DNA from 3 places in the Pseudomonas gozinkensis genome. Region 3 is predicted to be linked to each of the others. Evidence: predicted binding sites of a transcription regulator. Region 3 holds the regulator's gene; each other region holds the start of a gene.

Region 1 (7,462 bases), 1.3 Mb from region 3:
ATTGCCTGGGCAAAGCTTCACTGGATGTTGCTGGAGTCAAAATGATTAATCTTCAGGCGAAAAAAAACCGCCTACTAGACGGTCTTTTAATGCGGGATTCAGGTTCCGCCACCGGCGAGCCAGCCATCAGGCTCCAATTCTTTGCCATAGGCCGCGGCGACCTTCAAAAATTGCCGCTGACTGGCAGAAACCGTATCGGCCAAACTGGGCGTTTCTGCACGAAGCCTGGATGCGAGTAACGGCTGTTTTTTCTGTTTCTTCTGTTTCATAGACACCTCTCGTGTCTGGATGAATGAGTCGATCTTATTGGTCGTCCAGTGGAAAGACAAGGCGGTCGGTTGTGTCGAAATGAAAGCCAAGTTTTTGATAGTAAGGGATGGCGCCAGAGTCAGGTTCCTGGACCTCGATTTCAGTGCATCCCAGTCTCCGTGCATAGAATTCAGTTGTCAGTATCGCCATGGGGGCGATCCAGCCCCGCAAGGTGTGGGTCTTGCCAGTTCGTCCCTGCAAAAGGATGATTTTTATGCAGATCGTGCTTTTGCGCGGGGTTGCGTAACACAAGCCGCACAGTTCTCCTTCGTACCAAAAAGCCAGGTCCAGACCCTTTGCGTCTTTGGTTTTCCACTTCAGCACGTCATCCCATGGATAGCTACGGGCCCGCTCCACTGGTGGTATGCATTGATTGCTACAGGAGTAATTGGCTCAATTCCGAGTGATGTTGCTTCCACCCCGGCCGCTAATGCTTCCGGGTTCATAGATACGGCTCGGTGTGCAAGTTTGCGGGCTTCGGATTTGAGTGTCTGATTACGGAGCTCGGTACATTTTCCTTTTCTTCGCATTGTCTGAGTTCTGTTTGGATCAGGCCGCAGAAGGTAGCGAAGGCGGGGATACTCACGTAATCAGGCGTGGGGGACAGTCCTTGTAGGACGGTACTTACGTAAGTGAAGGACGTTGGTTTGGGCGAATTCAGGGTGATGCGACTTGGGAGCTAAAAGTTCGCTGCGACTACTCCTAAAAAAAGAAAACGGCGTCCTGTCGGACGCCTTTTTCTTTTTTGATTCAGGATTTTCTGCCCGACAACAGGCCGCTTGGCTCAAGCTCAGGTCCGCACGTAACGGCGACTTCAATAAACCTCCGTTGATTGGCTGACATATTTCCAGCCAGTCGGAGTGCTTTGAGGTGTAGTTCAACAATCAGAAGTAGCTTTGTCTTCCTCTTTTTATCTCTCACAGAGACCTCCATCCTGACGGGTACATTTTCGTTTGCCAATGTAATGACAGGTGTAAGGACTGCATAACCAGGCGCAGACGCTGATTTTTGTAGGGGCATGCCCTAATAGTTGTAGGACGCCAGCGAAAGCGACTCGACGGTCTTGTATTGCAAAGTCGGGTGCTCCAGTTTTGCCGCTCAATGCAGCCTCTGGAGGCGACAAATGAACCGCAATGGTATGCGCCCGATTCATCCCGGCGAAGTTCTGAATAAGGAATTCATGGAGCCGTTGGGCATGACCGTCATGGACTTGGCCATGCCCACGAACTGGCCTGAAACCGAGATCGAAAAGCTTGTGAAATGCCAGCTCAGGATCTGCGCCGATTTGGCAATCAGGCTGGCCATTCACCTCAACTTCACGCCTGAGTTCTGGATGAATCTTCAGTCGACTTACGATTTACGAAGGGCTCAGCTCCGGCATGCGGGCCTATAGCGATTGCAGCATCCGCGAAGCCCTTTTCCACCAAGTGGCCGGCACTGGGTGTTTTCGCTTTTCCCGCTCCACCACCATCTGTGGCACATCCTGCAGCCGAATCCACGGCTGGTTATTCCAGTGCAGCAAACTCAACGACATCTCGGGCCAATTCAGCAGGCTTAGCTGGGGGCGTTCACTTGTGGTGGGGTGCTGGGCGTCGCGCAGGGTGGGGATGACCTGATGGGTGAGCCATTCGCGTAGCGCTCGGTATTCGGGGCAGTAGTGATAGACGAGGAGGGCGTAGATGCCGGATTCGCTAATCAGCAGGGTGTTTTCGATCTGGTTGTGGACGAGGGTTTTGCGGGTTTGGTATTGGTCGGGGTCGAGTTTTCGCAGCATGCGTTCGTTGAGGTAGATGTGCAGCAGGCGGCCCAAGTCGCGGGCGGAGAACCAGGGTTGGTTCTGGATAAGAAGGGCGTGAAGGTGGAGTTTGTGGCGGATGAAGACGTTGGGAATTAAATAGCTTTCGTCCATGACTCGGTTCTCGAATGTGGTGAAGAAAGCTGCCTCTGATCGTCGCCAAACAAAAAGGGTGGCAGCTATGCGCGGATTGGCGAACCGGAACATTCGAAAACCGGCAGACGCGAAGGTCTCCCGCGCACAGCCGCCATAATTCGAGGTGGGAGTATTTCCCTCGTTCGAACATCATCGCGTTGCGTCAAATGTTGCCGGGTCGCCAAACCCAGTGCTGAACATTCAGCATTGGGTGAGCTTAGGAATCAGAGCTTCACGACGCAATCGGACGGCGGGGTTGCAAACTGTAGGATTCTGCCGAGAGTCGATAGCGAATCCTGAATCGCGGGAAGGTCGTTCCGACCTTCATTCGCGGGCAAGCCCGCTCCCACAAGGGGCCGCTTTCACAAAGACACGAGGTGTTACTCAGCCGGCGGCGTCAGCTTCGCTTCCATCTCAGCCACCTTCGCCTCAAGGCTCTCGAGCCGGGCGCGAGTGCGCGCCAGCACCACCATCTGACTGTCAAACTCTTCGCGGCTCACCAGGTCCAGTTTGCTGAAGGCACTTTGCAGCAGCATCTTGAACTGGCTTTCGATTTCGGCTTTTGGCAAGGGCGTGTCGCCGCTGAACAGGCGGGAGGCGGTGCCGCTCAGGGCGTCGAGGAAGTCTTTGGGCGCGAGCATGGGATATGTCCTGGAAACAATGGCCGGCAGTGTATCACGCAGTGTCTATAGTCATTGACGCAGGCACGGATGCACGCTTTTCGCGCAACTGGATGCACGGCCACGCACCGTTGTTGTGCGTATCCCGAGTGCCATTTGGGTGATGGCATCTGTGGCAGCGGCCAAGGGATTGAAATCAGTGGTTTTTGGCGAGATGGCAAGCTTTCTGCTTAGTCACCTTCGACCCATGCACTGATGCAGTCGCTGTGACGAATGCAGTGCGGCAGACGGAGCGGGGAGTTTCGTCTGGAGCGGTTAGCTGGCGTCGACAACGAAGCGTTACAAAGCCAGGCACTGCGCTTAGACTTGAGTCGGGTTTGTTTTCCTGGGGCAAGTCCACCAATTCGGGAGAGAGTTTCATGAAGCTAGTCACTGCCATCATCAAGCCGTTCAAGTTGGACGACGTGCGCGAGTCGCTGTCCGAAATCGGCGTGCAGGGCATTACCGTTACTGAAGTCAAAGGCTTCGGTCGGCAGAAGGGTCACACCGAGCTGTATCGCGGCGCGGAGTATGTGGTCGATTTTCTGCCCAAGGTGAAAATCGACGTTGCCATCGACGACAAGGATCTGGATCGGGTTATCGAGGCGATAACCAAGGCTGCCAACACCGGCAAGATCGGTGACGGCAAGATCTTCGTGGTCAATCTGGAACAGGCGATCCGCATCCGTACCGGCGAAACCGATACCGACGCGATCTAAGCGCCGCCACAAACCCAACGCCCCAGGAGAAAACAATATGACTCTGCGTAAATTCGCAGGGCTAGGAGCCCTGTTGTCTATCGTAATGCCCGGCCTGGCCATGGCGGCAGACGAAGTGGCAGCTCCAGTCCTGAACTCCGGCGACACCGCCTGGATGCTCACCTCCACAGCCCTCGTGCTGTTCATGACCATTCCCGGCCTTGCGCTGTTCTACGGCGGCATGGTTCGGTCGAAAAACATTCTTTCCGTGATGATGCAGTGCTTCGCCATTACCGGTCTGATCAGCGTCCTGTGGGTCATTTATGGCTACAGCATCGCGTTCGACACCACCGGCATGGAGCAGGGCGTCGTCAACTTCAACTCGTTCGTGGGCGGTTTCGGCAAGGCGTTCCTGGCCGGTGTCACGCCAGCGAGCCTGACCGGCCCGGCGGCGCTGTTCCCCGAGGCGGTCTTCATCACCTTCCAGATGACCTTCGCGATCATCACCCCGGCGCTGATCGTCGGTGCGTTCGCCGAGCGGATGAAGTTCTCCGCGATGCTGATCTTCATGGGCATCTGGTTCACCCTGGTCTATGCACCGATCGCGCACATGGTCTGGTCCGGCAACGGCGGCCTGATGTGGGACTGGGGCGTGCTCGACTTCGCCGGCGGCACCGTGGTGCACATCAACGCCGGTGTGGCCGGTCTGATTGCCTGCCTGGTACTGGGTAAGCGCAAAGGCTTCCCGACCACCCCGATGGCGCCACACAATCTGGGTTACACCCTGATGGGCGCGGCGATGCTGTGGGTTGGCTGGTTCGGCTTCAACGCCGGTTCCGCTGCGGCCGCCAACGGCACTGCCGGCATGGCGATGCTGGTGACTCAGATCGCGACCGCCGCTGCTGCTCTGGGCTGGATGTTCGCCGAGTGGATCACCCACGGCAAACCAAGCGCACTGGGTATCGCATCCGGCGTCGTTGCAGGTCTGGTCGCGATCACCCCGGCGGCTGGCACCGTGGGCCCGATGGGCGCCCTGGTGATCGGTCTGGCGGCAGGCGTGGTGTGCTTCTTCTGCGCCACCACCCTGAAACGCAAACTCGGTTATGACGACTCCCTGGACGCCTTCGGCGTGCACGGTATCGGCGGTATCCTCGGCGCGATCCTGACCGGTGTGTTCGCCGCACCGTCGCTGGGTGGCTTCGGCACCGTCACCGACATCGCCGCACAAGTCTGGATTCAGTGCAAAGGCGTCGGCTTCACCGTGATCTACACCGCGGTTGTCACCTTCATCATCCTCAAGGTACTGGATGCCGTGATGGGTCTGCGCGTGACCGAGGAAGAAGAATCGGTCGGCCTGGATCTGGCACAACACAACGAGCGCGGCTACAACCTTTAAGCACGTGCCGCAAAAAACTTGCCCGGCTTGCCGGGCATTTTTTTGTCTGGAATTTGTCATCCCTGATACAGCTGAAAGGATTTTTCGTACTGCTTTGGTCGTGTTTACGACGAGTGTTTTTCTGCGGCCAAAGGCTTACATCATTGAAGGAATATTAGGGCCTTTGTTTTTTTCCAGAGCGCGCTAGAATGCGCCCCGAACGTGCGGAGAACTGTATGTGGCAACAGACTCTGATAACCCTGCGGGCACGGCCCCGGGGCTTTCATCTGGTGACGGACGAGTTGCTCGCCGGCCTGCCTGAACTCAAGGCATGCCGGGTCGGTCTGTTGCATTTGTGGCTGCAGCATACCTCGGCGTCGTTGACCATCAACGAGAACGCCGATCCGGCGGTACGTCGCGACTTCGAACGATTTTTCAATCGTCTGATCCCACAAGGAACAGACGGCTATGAGCATAACGACGAAGGCCTGGACGACCTCCCGGCGCACTTCAAGGCCAGCGTGCTGGGCTGTCAGATCAGTTTGCCGGTAACGGCGGGCCGACTGGCACTGGGCACCTGGCAAGGCGTTTACCTGGGCGAGCATCGTGATCATGGCGGTGCCCGTAAAGTCCTCGCCACCTTGCACGGTGAAGGGGCATAAACCGTTGGTCACCAATGGTTACTGATTTTTTTCCGGCGACTTTCGACAGTCGCCAAAGCTGGTCTATAACTAATCTGCTTTTCGCAAGTCATGAGGTAGAACATGAGCGACGATGATCTGGAAAACGACGACCTCGAAGTAGGCGACGAAGACGAGGCCGAGGAAGGTCTGGAAGCAGCAGCGGAAGACGTTGCTGAAGACGATGGCGGTGACGATACGCCGGCCCCGGCTGCCAAAGGCAAGGCCAAGGCTGCAGTGTCGGTCGACGAGTTGCCGAGCATCGAAGCCAAGAACAAGGAGCGCGATGCCCTGGCCAAGGCCATGGAAGAGTTCCTTGCGCGCGGCGGCAAGGTGCAGGAAGTGGAGGCCAACGTGGTCGCCGATCCGCCCAAGAAGCCGGACAACAAGTACGGCAGCCGCCCTATCTGAGGTGTGTCGCTTGCTTGCTGAAAAAGCCCGCCGTCGCTGCGGGCTTTTTCATGCCTGGAAAAATGAAAGCGATGAAGACCCTGTGGGAGCTGGCTTGCCAGCGATGGCTGCCTGTCAGACAACATGGATGTTGAATGTGCTGGCCTCATCGCTGGCAAGCCAGCTCCCACAGAGGATGACGTGAATTCAGAGTCAGTGCCGGGCATTCCAGCGCGCGAGCACGGCAGGCAGATCGTTCAGGCTGCGAATCTCGGCATCCGGCAGGCGCTCCGCTTCCCAGACCTTGCCGGCCGGGTTGAACCAGATCGCTCGCAGACCGGCCTGCTGCGCCCCGGCGATGTCATCCCCCGGGTGGTCACCGATATGCACCGCCGCTTCGGCGCTTACGCCACCGCGTTGCAACGCTTCATGGAACAGTCGCGCATCCGGCTTGGCGATGCCGATGTCTTCGGCGCACAACGCAAACTTGAAGTAGTCCGCCAGCCCGAGCCGGCGCACATCGGCATTGCCGTTGGTGACCACGCCGAGTGCGTAGTGTTTGGCGAGGGTTTCCAGGATCGGCTCGACCTCCGGGAACACCTCGATCTGATGCCGCGCATGCAGAAACACTTCAAAACTCTTGTCCGCCAGCTCCGACGCTTCGCCGTGGGCGTAGCCGGCTTCCTCCAGTGCATGGAACAGCACTCGCCGGCGCAGCGCGCTGATGCGGTGCTTGAGTCCCGGCTCGTTGGCCAGCACCCGCTCGCGGATCGACCACAGATGCTCCACCGGCACCGCGCCGAGATTCGGCGCATGTTCGCCCAGCCATTCGCGCAATACCGCTTCCGCGCTGACGATCACCGGAGCGGTGTCCCACAGGGTGTCGTCGAGGTCGAAGGTGATCAACTGGATGCTCATGAATCGTCGCCTTTCATGCGTTTGGCCCGTGGATGGGCGCTGTCGTAGACCGCCGCCAGGTGCTGGAAGTCCAGGTGGGTATAGATCTGGGTGGTCTTGATGTCCGAGTGGCCGAGCAGTTCCTGCACCGCGCGCAGGTCTTGAGAGGACTCGAGCAAGTGGCTGGCGAAGGAGTGTCGCAGCATGTGCGGGTGCAGGTTCTGCCCCAGTTCGCGCTCGCCGGCGAGTTTGACCCGCACCTGAATCGCGCGCGGGCCGAGGCGGCGGCCGTGCTGGCTGACGAACACCGCATCGTCCGCCGGGTTGGTCAGCGCTCGCAGCGGCAGCCATTGCTCCAGTGCTTCCCGGGCCTTTTTGCCGACGGGCAACAGACGCGTCTTGCTGCCCTTGCCGAGCACCTGAACCATGCCGTCGGCGAGGTCGAGCTGGTCAAGATTGAGTCCGGTCAGCTCCGACAGGCGTAGGCCGGAGGAATAGAACAACTCCAGAATCGCCTGATCGCG
Region 2 (7,462 bases), 2.1 Mb from region 3:
GGTATTTGTTTTCGGGGGTGAATTCCACGGGCGCGCCGCAAGTCGGGCAGTTGACGGTTGGGGTCTGGCTCATGATTGGCCTCCGGATAAAGTCAGGTAAAAGTGATGCAGGCGCTCGACCTCGCTGTGCAGCCAGGCGAGGTCGCGGTCGTTGACCACCACGTCGTCGGCACGGCTGACGCGGTCTTCGCGGCTGGACTGGGCCTTGAGGATCGCCTGGACCTGCTGTTCGCTGGTCTGGTCACGCTGCAAGGTGCGTTCGATCTGCAATTGTTGCGGGGCGTCGATCACCAGGATTCGCTGAGTCATCGCGTATTGCCCGGATTCGATCAGCAGCGGCGAGACCAGAATCGCGTAAGGCGATTGTGCCAGCGCCAGGTGATGGGCGATTTCCTCGGCGATCAGCGGATGCAGCAAGGCTTCGAGCCAGCGCCGTTGCTCCGGTACCTCAAAGATCAGTTTGCGCAGGGCTGCACGATCCAGCGTGCCGTCGGCCTGCAACACATCGGGGCCGAAGTGTTCGGCGATCTTCGCCAGCGCCGGGCGGCCCGGCTCGACCACCCAGCGCGCCGCGTGATCGGCGTCCACCACGTGAATGCCAAGATCGATGAAGTGCTGGGCGGCGGCGCTTTTGCCGCTGCCGATGCCGCCGGTCAGGCCGAGAATCCAGGGTTTTTCCACAGGGTTATTCATTTCAAACCGACAAACTGCCAATAGAAGCCGGTTATTTGACCACCCCAGAGCAAGGCAATCCAGCCGGCAATTGCCAGATACGGGCCGAAGGGGATTGGCGTCGAGGTTTTCTGGTCGCGCAGCTTGAGCAAAATCACCCCGAGCACGGCGCCCACCAGCGAGGACAACAGGATGGTCAGCGGCAGAATCTGCCAGCCGCCCCAGGCCCCAAGCAATGCCAGCAGTTTGAAATCGCCGTGACCGATGCCGTCCTTGCCGGTGATCAGCTTGAACAGCCAGAACACCGACCACAGCGCCATGTAGCCCAGCACCGCGCCCCACAGGGCATCGTGCAGCGGAACGAACAGCTCGAAGCTGTTGACGATCAGCCCCAGCCACAGCAGCGGCAGCACCAGTACATCGGGCAGCAATTGATGCTCGGTGTCGATCAGGCTCATGGCCAACAGGCCCCAGGTCAGCACGATCAGCAGGCACGCCTGCCAGCCGAAACCCAGATGCCAGGCGATGAACGCCGAGAGCAGGCCGCAGGCCAGTTCGGTCAGCGGGTAACGCTTGCTGATCGCTGCGCTGCAACCTGAACAACGCCCGCGCAGGAATACGTAACTCAACACGGGAATATTTTCCCACGCGCGGATCCGGTGGCCACAGTGCGGGCATTGCGAGTGCGGCAGCATCAGGTTGTAGGTGGGCAACGGCGCCTCCCCGGGCAGCCCCAGCACATCGTGAGCCTGCTGGCGCCATTCACGCTCGAGCATTTTCGGCAGGCGCCAGATCAACACGTTGAGAAAACTGCCGACCACCAGCCCGAGCAGCAGGGCGGTGAAAACAAAGGCCAGCGGATAGAGACTGAAGAGTTCGTCGATAGGCATGTCAGATCGCTGAGCCGAGTTGGAAGATCGGCAGGTACATCGCCACCACCAGACCACCGACGATCACCCCGAGCACCACCATGATGAACGGTTCCATCAGACTGGTGAGGTTGTCGACCATGTTGTCCACCTCGTCCTCATAGAAACCCGCGACCTTGTCGAGCATCTCGTCCAGTGCGCCGGATTCTTCGCCGATGGCGGTCATCTGCACCGCCATGTTCGGAAAGATACCCGTGGAGCGCATCGAGAAATTCAGCTGCATGCCGGTGGAAACGTCCTGGCGGATGCGCAGCACGGCGCGCTTGAACACCACGTTGCCGGTGGCTCCGGCTACCGAGTCCAGCGCCTCCACCAAGGGCACGCCGGCCGCGAAGGTGGTCGACAGGGTCCGGGCAAAACGTGCCACGGCGGATTTGTACATCAATGTGCCCACCAGCGGCAGCTTGAGAAACCAGGCATCACGCCGGTCGCGCAAGGCCTGGGATTTTTTCAGGGCATGGCGGGTGCCGAAAAAACCGGCCACCAGCGCTCCGAGAATTGCCCACCACCATTGCTGCATGAACTCGGACAGGCTGATGACCATCAGCGTGAAGGCCGGCAGTTCGGCACCGAAGCCGGAGAACACCGACTGGAACTGCGGCACCACCTTGACCAGCAGAATCCCGGTGACCACCGCCGCCACCAGCACTACGGCGGCCGGATAGGTCATGGCCTTCTTGATCTTGGCCTTGAGGCTTTCGCTCTTTTCCTTGTAGGTCGCGACCCGTTCCAGCAGAGTGTCGAGGGCGCCGGATTGCTCGCCGGCATCCACCAGGTTGCAGTACAGCTCATCGAAATATTGCGGCTTCTTGCGCAGCGCGGCGGCGAAGCTGTTGCCGGCGGCGACCTCCTGTTTCACCTCGTCCACCAGCTTGCTCATTGCCGGGTTTTCGAAGCCCTCGCCAATGATGTCGAACGACTGCAGCAGCGGCACGCCGGCCTTCATCATGGTCGCCATCTGCCGGGTGAACAGGGCAATGTCCTGGGCCTTGATGCGCTTGCCGAAGCTCAGCAGCGAGGCGGATTTCTTGCGCACCTTGCCGGGGTTGATGCCCTGCTTGCGTAATTGCGCCTTGATCAGCGCGGGGTTCTGGCCGCTCAACTCGCCGGTCACCTTGCTGCCTTTGCGGTCCGTGCCTTCCCAGGCGTAGACGCTGATTTTCGCTGCCTTGACCGCCATGTTCAGTCCTTGGTGACCCGGTTGATTTCTTCAAGGCTGGTAATGCCTTGCATGGCCTTTATCAGGCCCGAAGTGCGCAGGTCGTTGAAGCCGTCCCGGCGCATCTGGGTATCGATTTCCAGTGAGTTGCCTTCGGCCATGATCAGCCGTTGCAGTTCGGGGGTGTTCTTCACCACTTCATAAATTCCCACGCGACCCTTGTACCCGCCGTTGCAGTGATCGCAACCGGCGGGCTCATAGATCGTGAAATGGCCGATGCGTTCCTCGGGGAAACCTTCCTTGATCAGGGTTTCGCGAGGGATTTCGATGGGTTTCTTGCAATGGCTGCAGAGTTTTCGCGCCAGGCGCTGGGCAATGATCAGGCTCACCGAGGTCGCGATGTTGAAACCGGGAATGCCCATGTTGTGCAGGCGGGTTAGGGTTTCCGCCGCGCTGTTGGTGTGCAGGGTGGACAGCACGAGGTGCCCGGTCTGGGCGGCCTTGATCGCGATTTCGGCGGTTTCGATGTCGCGGATCTCGCCGACCATGATCACGTCCGGGTCCTGACGCAGGAACGAGCGCAGCGCCTGGGCAAAGTCCATCCCCTGGCGTGGATTGACGTTGACCTGGTTGATGCCTTCCATGTTGATTTCCACCGGGTCTTCGGCAGTGGAGATGTTGATGTCGACGGTGTTGAGGATGTTCAGCCCGGTGTACAGCGACACGGTTTTGCCCGAGCCGGTGGGGCCGGTCACCAGAATCATGCCTTGCGGCTGTTTGAGGGCGGCCATGTACAGGTCTTTCTGCTCCGGCTCGTAACCGAGGGCATCGATGCCGATCTGGGCGCTGGAGGGGTCGAGGATCCGCATCACCACTTTCTCGCCCCAGAGCGTGGGCAGGGTGTTGACCCGAAAGTCGATCGACTTGCTCTTCGACAGACGCATCTTGATCCGCCCGTCCTGGGGTTTGCGTCGTTCGGAAATGTCGAGGCTCGCCATGACCTTCAGGCGCGCGGCGATGCGCCCGGCGAGCTGAATCGGCGGTTTGGCCACCTCCCGCAGAATGCCGTCGGTGCGCACCCGCACCCGGTAGTTCTTTTCATAAGGCTCGAAGTGCAGGTCGGACGAGCCGCTCTTGATCGCGTCCAGCAGCATCTTGTGCACGAAGCGCACCACCGGGGCATCGTCCGCATCGACCCCGCCGAGGGTGTCCTGCTTGCCGTCTTCAACCGATTCGATATCCAGCCCGTCGAGATCGACATCCGCCATTTCCTCCAGGCCGGTGGCGTGGGTGTCGAAGAATTTTTCGATGGCGTCGGTGAGCTTGTCGTCCTCGACCAGAATGGCTTCGGTGCTCAGCCCCGTGCTGAACTGAATGTCATTGATCGCCTGATGATTGCTCGGGTCGGAGATCCCCACGAACAGTTTGTTGCCGCGCCGCCAGAGGGGCAGGGCGTGGTGCTGGCGTACCAGTTTTTCACTGACCAGGCCCTTTGGCTGGGTTTCCTTGTCGAGGCAGTTGAGGTCGAGGAACGCCATGCCGAAGTGCTCCGAGGCAATCTCGGCGACCTGCGCGCTCTTTACCAGTTTGTTCTGTACCAGATAGCTGACCAGCGACAGGCGATTGCGCTGCGCCTGTTGCCAGGCTTGCTGGGCACTCTTTTCCGTGAGCAGTTCGGCCTGGACCAGTTGTTTGGCCAGACCGCTCAGAGCGATGTCATTCATGGGGTTTCCACGTGCTTGCCGTTCATGACTTATAGCCTAGTCAAGTGACAGCGCCAAACACGCGGGGTGCAGGTGACAAAAAGTGTCAGATAGTGCGGTTGCGGGTTGTAGGAATCGGCATGACTACCGGATTAAGTCCAGCGGAACAGGGCTGTAGCCGTTTGGCACGGGCTGTGCTCAGTCCTGTTCAGATCATGAGATTCCGACTCATGCATGGAGCGTGTCTATGAAGAACCAACAAGGTTTCACTCTGATCGAGCTGCTGATCGTTGTGGCGATCATCGGTATTCTCGCGACTGTGGCGCTGCCGCAGTACTCCAAATATCAGGCGCGGTCGAAGGTGACGGCGGGGCTGGCCGAAATCTCGGCAATGAAAATCCCGTATGAGGATGTCATCAATGCCGGTACCGCACCCACCACGGCCAATACCGGGCCTGGCGGTGCTGCCGCTACCAGTAACTGCACGTTGGCCGTTACTGGCACAGCATCCACCGGTGCCGGGACCATTGTGTGCACATTGGTCAACGCGCCGGCACCGGTGCTGAGTAAAACCATTACCTTGACCCGTGACGCGACCAATGGCTGGAGCTGCACCAGTACTGCCGCTCAGGAGTATCTGCCTAAACAATGCACGGGTGCATGATCCAGTCCACCTGACAACAAGCCCCGCCGCATCGGCGGGGTTTTTTTTGCAGAGTCTATTGATGTGAAAAACTTCTGGAATCATGGCCTTAAGCCGTTATCTGCAGTCTGCAAGTTGCATGCAGTTAAATCACCGGTCATGCAATTTGCATGATTCCGAGAAATCATTATTTTTATAACTTATTGATTTATATGGCTTTATTTCCAGTTTCAAAGTTGGCACAGCGTTCGCAATATCTCCAGTAACCCTGCTGACAAGACAAGCAGCAGACTTTCCAGAAAAACAGGAGTTACTCGTATGAAGAAGTTCGCTATCACTGCCGCTGCTGCTACCGCGCTGACCCTGACCATGGCCACCGGCGCATTCGCTCAATCGACCCAGGCTACCCAGGCGCCAATGACTCTGGCTGCCGGTGAAGTCACCAAGGCGAAAGAAGCTACTTCCGATACCTGGATCACTACCAAAGTCAAAAGTGACCTGGTGACCGAGAAAGGCATCCCAGGCACTGATATCAAAGTCGAAACCAACAAAGGTGTTGTTTCCCTGTCCTCCACTGTTGCAGTCACCGAGGCTCAGAAAACCACCGCCGTGAACATCACCAAGAAAATCAAAGGCGTCAAAGCGGTTTCCGCTGACGGTCTGAAAGCCGAGTAAGGCAAGACTTCTCGCCTGGACCGGGAGAAGGCGCGACAGGCGGGCCGAGCAATACGTCTGCCGCACTTTGGAGTTCATGCGAACGGCCACACGGAATGTGGCCATTACAGGCCCTGGCACATGTGTGTCGGGGCCTGTTCTATTCAGGGGTAGGGAAACGCGGGGAGGTCAGTTGCCGCGCTTGCTGTCGATCTGTCTCAGGCGATTGCCTTCAAAGCGCAGGTATTGATACATGCCGTTGCTCGGGCCGTAGGTCCACTCTTCGACCTGAAACTCTTCGCGACGGTTGGCGCTTCGTTTGTAACCGAGCAGATCGCGACTGACCGGCTCACCGCATTTTTGCAGTACCTCGCTGGCACGGTCGCCGAGGCTCACCAGTTGGCTACCGCAGCGCAAGGTATCGGACGCCGCAGCGTGGCTTGCGATCAATGCCAGCCCCACTGCGGTGAGCCATTGGCTGTTCATCACTCGGCATCCAGATGCAGTTGCGTCACCACCCGGCCGTCGCTCTCCGCTTCGCCGAGATTGGCGTCGATGAAGTACACGCGATCGTCGGCCAGTTGGGCCTTGTCCACCAGATAGTCCTTGATGCTGCTGGCGCGATCCTGGCCGAGCTGGCGCAGCAGCACGTCGCTGGAACTCCAGAACTTGATCACGTCGGCACGCATTTTCGCCGTGCGTTCTTCCTTGCCCAGGTCCTTCCATTCGGCCGGTGGCTGGGTTTTCAGACGTGTGCGGTAGATGCCTTCGAGCAGCGGACCTTTTTCACCTTCCGGCACTTCGATCAGCGAGGCCTGAGCCGGTACCTTGTCGCCTCGGCGCTGGAGCATCTTGTAGTAGTTGTACTGGTATTCGCGCTCCAGACGCTGTTCGGCGAGCAACGGGCCGTCACTGCTTTTTGCAGCGGTGCCTTCGATTTCCAGGCGCAGGGCCGGACGCTCCTTCAGCGCTTGCGACAGTTTCACCAGCGCGGCTTCGGCGTCTTTACTCAGGTCGCTGGAACCCGGTGCGAAGGACACGGTGCCGAGGTCTTCCGAGCCGCCACCGCTGACCAGACCGCCAATCAGCTTGAAGGGTGCGGCGGCGGCCTTGACGATCAGGTTGCGCAGGGTTTGCCAGACAATCGGCATCACGCTGAATTGCGGGTTGTTCAGATCGCCCGTCACCGGCAGCTCGATGGAAATCTTGCCGTCGACATCCTTGAGCAGGGCGATCGCCAGTTTCAGCGGCAGGCTCACGGCATCCGGGCTGTCGACTTTCTCACCCAGTTGCAGCTGCTCGACCACGACTTTGTTCTCGGCCTTGAGCTGGCCTTTGGTGATCAGGTAATGGAGGTCGAGGTTGAGCCGGCCCTTGCGGATCCGGTAGCCGGCGAACTTGCCGGAGTAGGGCGTCAGGGTGGTCAGCTCGACCCGTTTGAAACTGGTGGCGATGTCGAGGCTGGCCATCGGGTCGAACGGGTTGACCGCGCCTTTGATGGTCACCGGCGCATAGCGGTCCACCTTGCCCTTGACGTCCACGCTGGCGGGCTTCGCTTGACGGCTGTCGATGGTGCCGATCTGGCCGTTGAGCTGTTGAATCGCGGTGGCGAAGTTGGGGGTCAGGCTGAAGTCGGCGAAGTTGGCCGAACCGTCGTTGATCGCGATGCCGCCGATGTGAATGCCCAGCGGTTTGTCATTGC
Region 3 (7,462 bases):
TTTCGACGTCGACGGTGTCCTCACCGACGGACGCCTGTACTTCCTTGAAGACGGCAGCGAGTTCAAGACCTTCAACACGCTCGATGGCCAGGGCATCAAGATGCTGATGAATGCCGGCGTACAGACCGCCATCATCAGCGGTCGCAAGACCCCGGTGGTCGAGCGTCGAGCAAAAAACCTGGGCATCCCGCACCTGTTTCAGGGACGCGAGGACAAACTGGTGGTTCTTGACGGCCTTCTGGAGCAACTGGGCCTAAGCTATGAACAAGTGGCTTACCTCGGTGACGACCTGCCTGACTTGCCGGTGATCCGCCGCGTAGGGCTGGGCATGGCCGTCGCCAACGCCGCCCCCTTCGTGCGCGAACACGCTCACGGTGTCACTCAGGCCCGTGGCGGCGAAGGTGCCGCCCGCGAATTCTGCGAACTGATCCTGCGCGCCCAAGGCAGCCTCGACGCCGCCAACAACGCGTACCTGTGAGTCCAACCATGTTTAGCAAAAAGTTTCGCAACATCCTGCTGTTCGGTTGCATCGCAGCGATTTTCGGTGCGGTCGGCTACTGGAACATCAGTCCGGAACGCTTCCTCGACAAACCGCCGGTTTCGGCAGAGGAAAGCCCGATCGACTGGTATGCGACCAATACCCACACGATCCAGTACCTCGAAGACGGCAAAGTGCAGTACGAAATGACGTCCGACAAGGCTGAGCACGTCAAGGCGACCGACATTACACTGGTCACCAAACCCGACCTGAACATGTTCCGTGGCACCGATTTCCCATGGCACGTGACCAGCGAGCGCGGCGAAGTGAACTCTGGCGGCACCGAAGTCGAGCTGATCGATTCGGTTCGGGTCAAGCGCACCGATGAAAAGAACCGCGACACCCTGATTACCAGCACACGCATGACCGTGTTCCCACAGCAGCAATATGCGCAGACCCAGCAACCCGTTAGAATCGACGGCGCTGGCGGTGTATCGACCGGCGTGGGAATGAAAGCGTATTTGAAGGAAAGCAGGATACACCTGCTATCGAACGTAAGAGGACAGTATGAGGCTCGTTAAAACCCTCCCTATTTTGCTCGGTCTGGGCGCAGCACTGGGAAGCGTGAGCGCCTGGGCTCTGCCGAACGATAGTCAGCAACCGATCCGCATCCAGGCCGACGACGCTCAGCTCGATGACAAGAATGGCATCGCGACCTACAAGGGCGACGTGATCATCACCCAGGGTTCGATGATCGTCAAAGGCAATACCGTGACCATGACCCGTGCGCCCAACGGCGACATCGACGTCGTGACCTCGGTGGGCAACCTGGCCTACTTCGAGCAATTGCAGACTGCCGGCGATGCCAAACCCGTACAGGGCTGGGGCGTGACCATTCAGTACCACGCACAGCAAAACCGCGTTGTACTGATCGACAAGGCAAAAGTCGTCGACAAGGACAACAACACCACTCAAGGCGAAAAGATCGTCTATGACACGGTGAAAAAACTGGCCAGCGCCGGTCGAGCCACCGGCAGCAAGGTCACCGAAGCGCGTCCGCGCATTGATATGGTGATCCAGCCGAAGAAGAAAACCGACGAGAAAACCCAGTAATGGCAACTCTGAAAGCTCAGCACCTGGCCAAGGCCTATAAAAGCCGCCAGGTTGTGCGTGACGTCAGCCTGTCGATCGACAGCGGCCAGATCGTCGGCCTGCTCGGCCCGAACGGCGCCGGCAAGACCACGTGCTTCTACATGATCGTCGGCCTGGTTCAGGCCGATCAGGGTCGCGTACTGATCGACGACCTGGACGTCAGTCACCAGCCGATGCACGGTCGTGCAAAGGCCGGTATCGGCTATCTGCCGCAAGAAGCGTCGATCTTCCGCAAACTGTCGGTGGCCGACAACATCATGGCTATCCTCGAGACCCGTCAGGAGCTCGACAAGGCCGGCCGTCGCAAGGAGCTGGAAAGCCTGCTGCAGGAGTTCCACATCAGCCACATCCGCGACAACCTCGGCATGAGCCTGTCCGGTGGTGAGCGCCGCCGCGTGGAAATTGCCCGCGCTCTGGCCACCGCACCGAAATTCATCCTGCTCGACGAACCGTTCGCCGGTGTCGACCCGATCTCGGTCGGCGACATCAAGCAGATCATCCACCACCTCAAGGCCAAGGGCATCGGTGTACTGATCACCGACCACAACGTCCGCGAGACGCTGGATATCTGCGAAACCGCCTACATCGTCAACGACGGCCAATTGATTGCCGAAGGCGACTCCGCGACCATCCTCGCCAACGATCTGGTGAAGGAAGTTTATCTGGGTCACGAGTTCCGCCTGTAAGCCACGCAGATGCCCGATCGGCTCGATCGGGCGCCACCCAGCGGGATGGGTCAACAAGGTTTTATCGCTTTTTACTGTTACAGCGCTCCAGGCAAACACGACGCTCCAAAGATTTTCACCACTGCCCGGATCGCCGCGTCAACAAAGTTTTATCGCTTTTTATTGTTACAGCGCTCTAGGCAAACACGACGCTCCAAAGATTTTCACCACTGCCCGGATCGCCGCGTCAACAAAGTTTTATCGCTTTTTATTGTTACAGCGCTCTAGGCAAACACGACGCTCCAAAGGTTTTCACCACTGCCCGGATCGCCGCGTCAACAAAGTTTTATCGCTTTTTATTGTTACAGCGCTCTAGGCAAACACTTCGGTTTCGGGCATATAATTTGCTTAAGTTTGGCGCTCCGGCGCCCTGTAGTGGATGGCGCATAGCGCCGGCGAATAAGGTGTTAAGCCCCTGCCATGAAACCATCGCTAGTCTTGAGAATGGGCCAGCAGCTGACGATGACACCGCAGCTGCAACAGGCCATCCGCCTGCTCCAATTGTCGACCCTGGATCTGCAACAGGAAATCCAGGAGGCTCTGGAATCCAATCCGATGCTCGAACGCCAGGAAGACGGCGACGACTTCGACAACTCCGATCCCATGGCCGACAACGCCGAACAGAAGCCCAACACCGAGATTCAGGAACCCTCCTACCAGGAAACCGCGCCGACCGTCGATAATCTCGAAGACGGCGAATGGAACGAACGAATCCCCAACGAACTGCCCGTCGACACCGCCTGGGAAGATGTCTACCAGACCAGCGCCAGCAGCCTGCCGAGCAGCGACGATGACGAGTGGGACTTCACCACCCGCACCTCCGCCGGCGAGAGCCTGCAAAGTCATCTGCTGTGGCAGTTGAACCTGGCACCGATGTCCGACACCGATCGCCTGATCGCCGTGACCCTGATCGATTGCATCAACAATCAGGGCTACCTCGACGAAACCCTCGAAGAAATCCTCGACGCCTTCGATCCGGAACTCGACATCGAGCTGGACGAGATTGAAGCTGTCCTGCACCGCATTCAGCAGTTCGAACCGGCCGGCATTGGTGCTCGCAACCTGGGCGAATGTCTGTTGCTGCAATTGCGCCAGCTGTCGGCCAAGACCCCTTGGCTGACCGAAGCCAAGCGCCTGGTCACCGATTACATCGACCTGCTCGGCAGCCGTGACTACAGCCAGCTGATGCGGCGCATGAAGCTCAAGGAAGACGAACTGCGCCAGGTCATCGAACTGGTACAGAGCCTGAACCCGCGACCTGGCTCGCAGATCGAGTCCACCGAAGCCGAATACGTAGTGCCTGACGTGATCGTGCGCAAGGACAACGAACGCTGGTTGGTTGAGCTGAACCAGGAGTCGGTGCCCCGTCTGCGGGTCAACGCCCAATACGCCGGTTTCGTGCGCCGCGCAGACACCAGCGCCGACAACACCTTCATGCGCAATCAGTTGCAGGAAGCCCGCTGGTTCATCAAGAGCCTGCAGAGCCGCAACGAAACCCTGATGAAAGTGGCCACCCAGATCGTCGAACATCAGCGCGGTTTTCTGGAGTACGGCGACGAAGCCATGAAGCCGCTGGTCCTGCATGACATCGCCGAAGCGGTTGGCATGCACGAGTCGACGATTTCCCGGGTGACCACGCAGAAATTCATGCATACCCCGCGGGGCATATATGAACTGAAATACTTTTTCTCCAGTCATGTGAGCACCTCCGAAGGCGGTGAATGCTCGTCCACGGCGATCCGCGCGATCATCAAGAAACTGGTTGCCGCGGAAAATCAGAAAAAGCCGTTGAGTGACAGCAAGATCGCTGGTTTACTGGAGGCACAAGGCATTCAGGTGGCTCGCCGCACCGTCGCCAAGTACCGCGAATCCCTTGGGATCGCGCCTTCGAGCGAACGCAAGCGGTTGATGTAAGCCACGTTACAGCGTTCCAGTGGCAGGCTCTTCGGCCTGCCGCTTTATGCACTGGCAACGAAGGAGAAGCTGTATGCAAGTCAACATCAGTGGACACCAACTGGAAGTTACCCAACCTCTCCGTGAGTACGTTGAGCAAAAGCTCAAGAGGCTTGAGGGACATTTCGACAAGATCACCAACGTGCAAGTCACGATGTGCGTCGAAAAGCTGAAGCAGAAAATCGAAGCCACGCTGCATATTCCCGGCAATGAGGTCGTCGCAAATGCGGAACATACCGACATGTACGCTGCGATCGACGCGCTGACCGACAAGCTTGATAAACAACTCAAAAAGCATAAGGAAAAGACCCAGAGCCTGCTTCAGGGCGCTACCGGTCGATAACGCCCACCCCCATGATCCGACTTGAAAGTATCCTGACCCCCGGCCGTTCCCTGGTGAACGTGCCGGGCGGCAGTAAAAAGAAAGCCCTCGAACAAATTGCCAACCTGATCGCCCGGGAAGTCCCGGATCTGGAGATGCAAGATGTCTTCGAGGCATTGATTGCCCGTGAAAAACTGGGTTCCACCGGTTTTGGCAACGGCATCGCCATTCCTCACTGCCGCCTCAAGGGCTGTGAAGCGCCGATCAGTGCGCTGATGCACCTTGATGCCCCTATCGATTTCGACGCTATCGACGGCGCGCCTGTGGACCTGCTGTTCGTCCTGCTGGTACCGGAAGCCGCCACCGATGCGCACCTGGAGCTGTTACGCCAGATCGCCAGCATGCTCGACCGCAAGGACGTGCGCGACAGACTGCGCAGCGCACCAAGCAACGAAGCCTTGTACCAGGTTGTACTGGAAGAACAGAACAGGCCGTAATCATGCGCTTGATCATTGTCAGTGGCCGTTCCGGCTCGGGTAAAAGTACCGCCCTGGATGTCCTTGAGGACAACGGCTACTACTGCATCGATAACCTGCCGGCAGGCCTGCTGCCAGAGCTGGCCGAACGCGCGCTGATCCATACCGAGCTGGCGCAGCCGCTAGTGGCAGTTTCGATCGATGCACGCAATCTGCCCAGCCATCTGACCCGTTTTCCTGAACTGCTTGAAGACGCGCGCGCCAAGCACATTCAATGCGATGTTCTGTATCTGGATGCCGACGAGGAAACCCTGCTCAAGCGTTTCTCTGAAACGCGCCGCCGCCATCCACTGAGCAACGCCAATCGTTCGCTGGCAGAAGCCATTCAGGATGAAAGCGCCCTACTCGGGCCGATTGCCGATCTCGCCGACCTGAAGATCAACACCACCAATCTCAACCTGTACCAGCTACGTGACACGATAAAGTTACGCCTGCTGAACCAGCCGGAGCCGGGCACCGCGTTTCTGGTGGAGTCTTTCGGTTTCAAACGCGGCATGCCGGTAGATGCAGATCTGGTGTTCGATGTACGCTGCCTGCCGAACCCCTACTGGAAACCGGAACTGCGCGCGCAATCCGGTCTCGATCAGCCGGTCGCCGAATATCTGGCGGCCCAGCCGGAGGTCGAGGAGATGTACCAGGATATTTACGCTTATCTGCACAAATGGTTGCCCCGCTTTGCGGCGAGCAACCGTGCTTACGTCACCATTGCCATAGGCTGCACCGGCGGGCATCACCGTTCCGTTTACCTGACCGAACGTCTTGGCCAGGCGCTGCAGAAGACCCTGAAGAACGTCCAGGTTCGCCACCGCGACCTCAGCTAAAGGATTTACACCGCGATGCCTGCTCGGGAAATAGAAATCATCAACAAGCTGGGCCTGCATGCCCGTGCGTCTGCAAAGTTCGTTGGCGTGGCGGGTCAGTATCCCGACTGCACGATCAGAGTGGGCCGCACCCCGGAAACCACGGTTGATGGCAAAAGCATCATGGCGATGATGATGCTCGCTGCCGGCAAGGGCACCAAAATCCACCTGAGTACCGATGGCCATCAGGAACAGGAAGCCATGGACGCGCTGGTCGCGCTGATCAATAACTACTTCGATGAAGGTGGTTGAACACGCTTGAGGCGAGGGAGCCCGCTCCCTCCTCCGGTTCAACCCAACGCCGTATCCATCACCATCATCAGACAGAAGCCGATCAACAATCCCAGGCTTGCCAGCTTCTCGTGACCATTGCGTCGCGACTCCGGGATGACCTCGTGCGTCACCACCAGCAGCATCGCACCTGCCGCCAACGCCAATCCCAAAGGCAACAACAGTTCGGCAAGACTGACCAGCCACGCACAGAGCAGCGCGAACACCGGTTCGACCAGCCCTGAAGCTGCGCCAATCAAGAACGCCTTGACCCGCGACATCCCGGCCCCTGCCAGCACCAGTGCAATCACCAGCCCTTCCGGCACATCCTGCAAGGCAATGCCCATCGCCAGACTGTCTGCATCGGGCATTCCACCGCCGGCAGATACTCCGACCGCCATACCTTCCGGGATGTTATGGGCAATAATGGCGAACACGAACAACCAGATCCGCGGCGGAATCACCGGATGCTCGACCGTGCCGATGAGCATTTCCGGCGAGGCGCCCGACACCCGGCGATCAACCAGATACAGGCCGAACGCCCCGAGCATGATGCCGAAGCAGATCAGGCCGCTGGCGCCCCATGGACTCAGCCCCAGACTTTCGGCGGCGGCGATTCCCGGCACGATCAGCGAAAACGCGGTCGCCGCCAGCATCACACCGGCGCCAAAACCCAACAGCGTATCGCCCAACGCCTGAGGCATGTTGCGGATCACCAGCACCGGAACTGCGCCGAGCGCGGTACCGAGGGCGCAAATCGCACCGCCCTGCAACGCCCGCGACAGCCTTGGTTCCAGATTCAGCCATTCCAGTCCGTGGGCGACCAACAAGGTCATGCCCGCCAACAGCAGCAACGATCCGATTGCGTAACGAAACATACGCCCACTTCCGATCGCCAGTGTTTCAGTGCCCATAGTCAGCCTTGGATTGTTTTTATTGGAGACTCAAACCAGCGCGGCCTGATAGCGCGCAGCGACTTGCGGCCAGTTGATCACGTTGTAGAACGCGCTGATGTACTCCGGACGGCGGTTTTGATAACGCAGGTAGTAGGCGTGCTCCCAAACGTCGAGCCCGAGAATCGGCGTGTTGCCGTTCATGAGCGGGCTGTCCTGGTTGCCGCTGCTTTCCACCACCAGTTTCTTGTCCGGAGTGACACTGAGCCATGC

The links. The regulator sigma-54, encoded in region 3, starts transcription at its own class of promoters, with help from an activator protein. The targets are predictions, from matches to a motif close to ANTGGCATNNANNTTGCTNT.
Region 1: a site for sigma-54 is predicted at 3,073-3,092, ahead of glnK (P-II family nitrogen regulator). Genes of this name have one in related genera too.
Region 2: a site for sigma-54 is predicted at 4,645-4,664, ahead of IHQ43_RS24805 (pilin). Genes of this name have one in related genera too.

Annotation. Positions count from the first base shown of each region.
Region 1 is NZ_CP062253.1:6,306,128-6,313,589, reverse strand. Features, by position in the region: gene IHQ43_RS28305 (hypothetical protein) at 99-269, opposite strand; gene IHQ43_RS29645 (GNAT family protein) at 304-633, opposite strand; gene IHQ43_RS28295 (HigA family addiction module antitoxin) at 1,433-1,702, shown strand; gene IHQ43_RS28290 (BRO-N domain-containing protein) at 1,697-2,218, opposite strand; gene IHQ43_RS28285 (accessory factor UbiK family protein) at 2,620-2,880, opposite strand; gene glnK (P-II family nitrogen regulator) at 3,279-3,617, shown strand; gene IHQ43_RS28275 (ammonium transporter) at 3,655-4,992, shown strand; gene IHQ43_RS28270 (secondary thiamine-phosphate synthase enzyme YjbQ) at 5,208-5,633, shown strand; gene sutA (transcriptional regulator SutA) at 5,736-6,062, shown strand; gene IHQ43_RS28260 (HAD family hydrolase) at 6,255-6,959, opposite strand; gene xerC (tyrosine recombinase XerC) at 6,956-7,462, opposite strand, start outside.
Region 2 is NZ_CP062253.1:5,574,283-5,581,744, reverse strand. Features, by position in the region: gene yacG (DNA gyrase inhibitor YacG) at 1-73, opposite strand, end outside; gene coaE (dephospho-CoA kinase) at 70-693, opposite strand; gene IHQ43_RS24820 (prepilin peptidase) at 690-1,562, opposite strand; gene IHQ43_RS24815 (type II secretion system F family protein) at 1,564-2,781, opposite strand; gene pilB (type IV-A pilus assembly ATPase PilB) at 2,784-4,484, opposite strand; gene IHQ43_RS24805 (pilin) at 4,711-5,127, shown strand; gene IHQ43_RS24800 (BON domain-containing protein) at 5,425-5,781, shown strand; gene IHQ43_RS24795 (DUF2845 domain-containing protein) at 5,950-6,246, opposite strand; gene IHQ43_RS24790 (DUF748 domain-containing protein) at 6,246-7,462, opposite strand, start outside.
Region 3 is NZ_CP062253.1:1,063,750-1,071,211, reverse strand. Features, by position in the region: gene IHQ43_RS04630 (KdsC family phosphatase) at 1-478, shown strand, start outside; gene lptC (LPS export ABC transporter periplasmic protein LptC) at 487-1,059, shown strand; gene lptA (lipopolysaccharide transport periplasmic protein LptA) at 1,046-1,591, shown strand; gene lptB (LPS export ABC transporter ATP-binding protein) at 1,591-2,316, shown strand; gene IHQ43_RS04610 (RNA polymerase factor sigma-54) at 2,776-4,269, shown strand; gene hpf (ribosome hibernation-promoting factor, HPF/YfiA family) at 4,343-4,651, shown strand; gene ptsN (PTS IIA-like nitrogen regulatory protein PtsN) at 4,663-5,127, shown strand; gene rapZ (RNase adapter RapZ) at 5,130-5,987, shown strand; gene IHQ43_RS04590 (HPr family phosphocarrier protein) at 6,003-6,278, shown strand; gene IHQ43_RS04585 (ZIP family metal transporter) at 6,317-7,210, opposite strand; gene IHQ43_RS04580 (superoxide dismutase) at 7,241-7,462, opposite strand, start outside.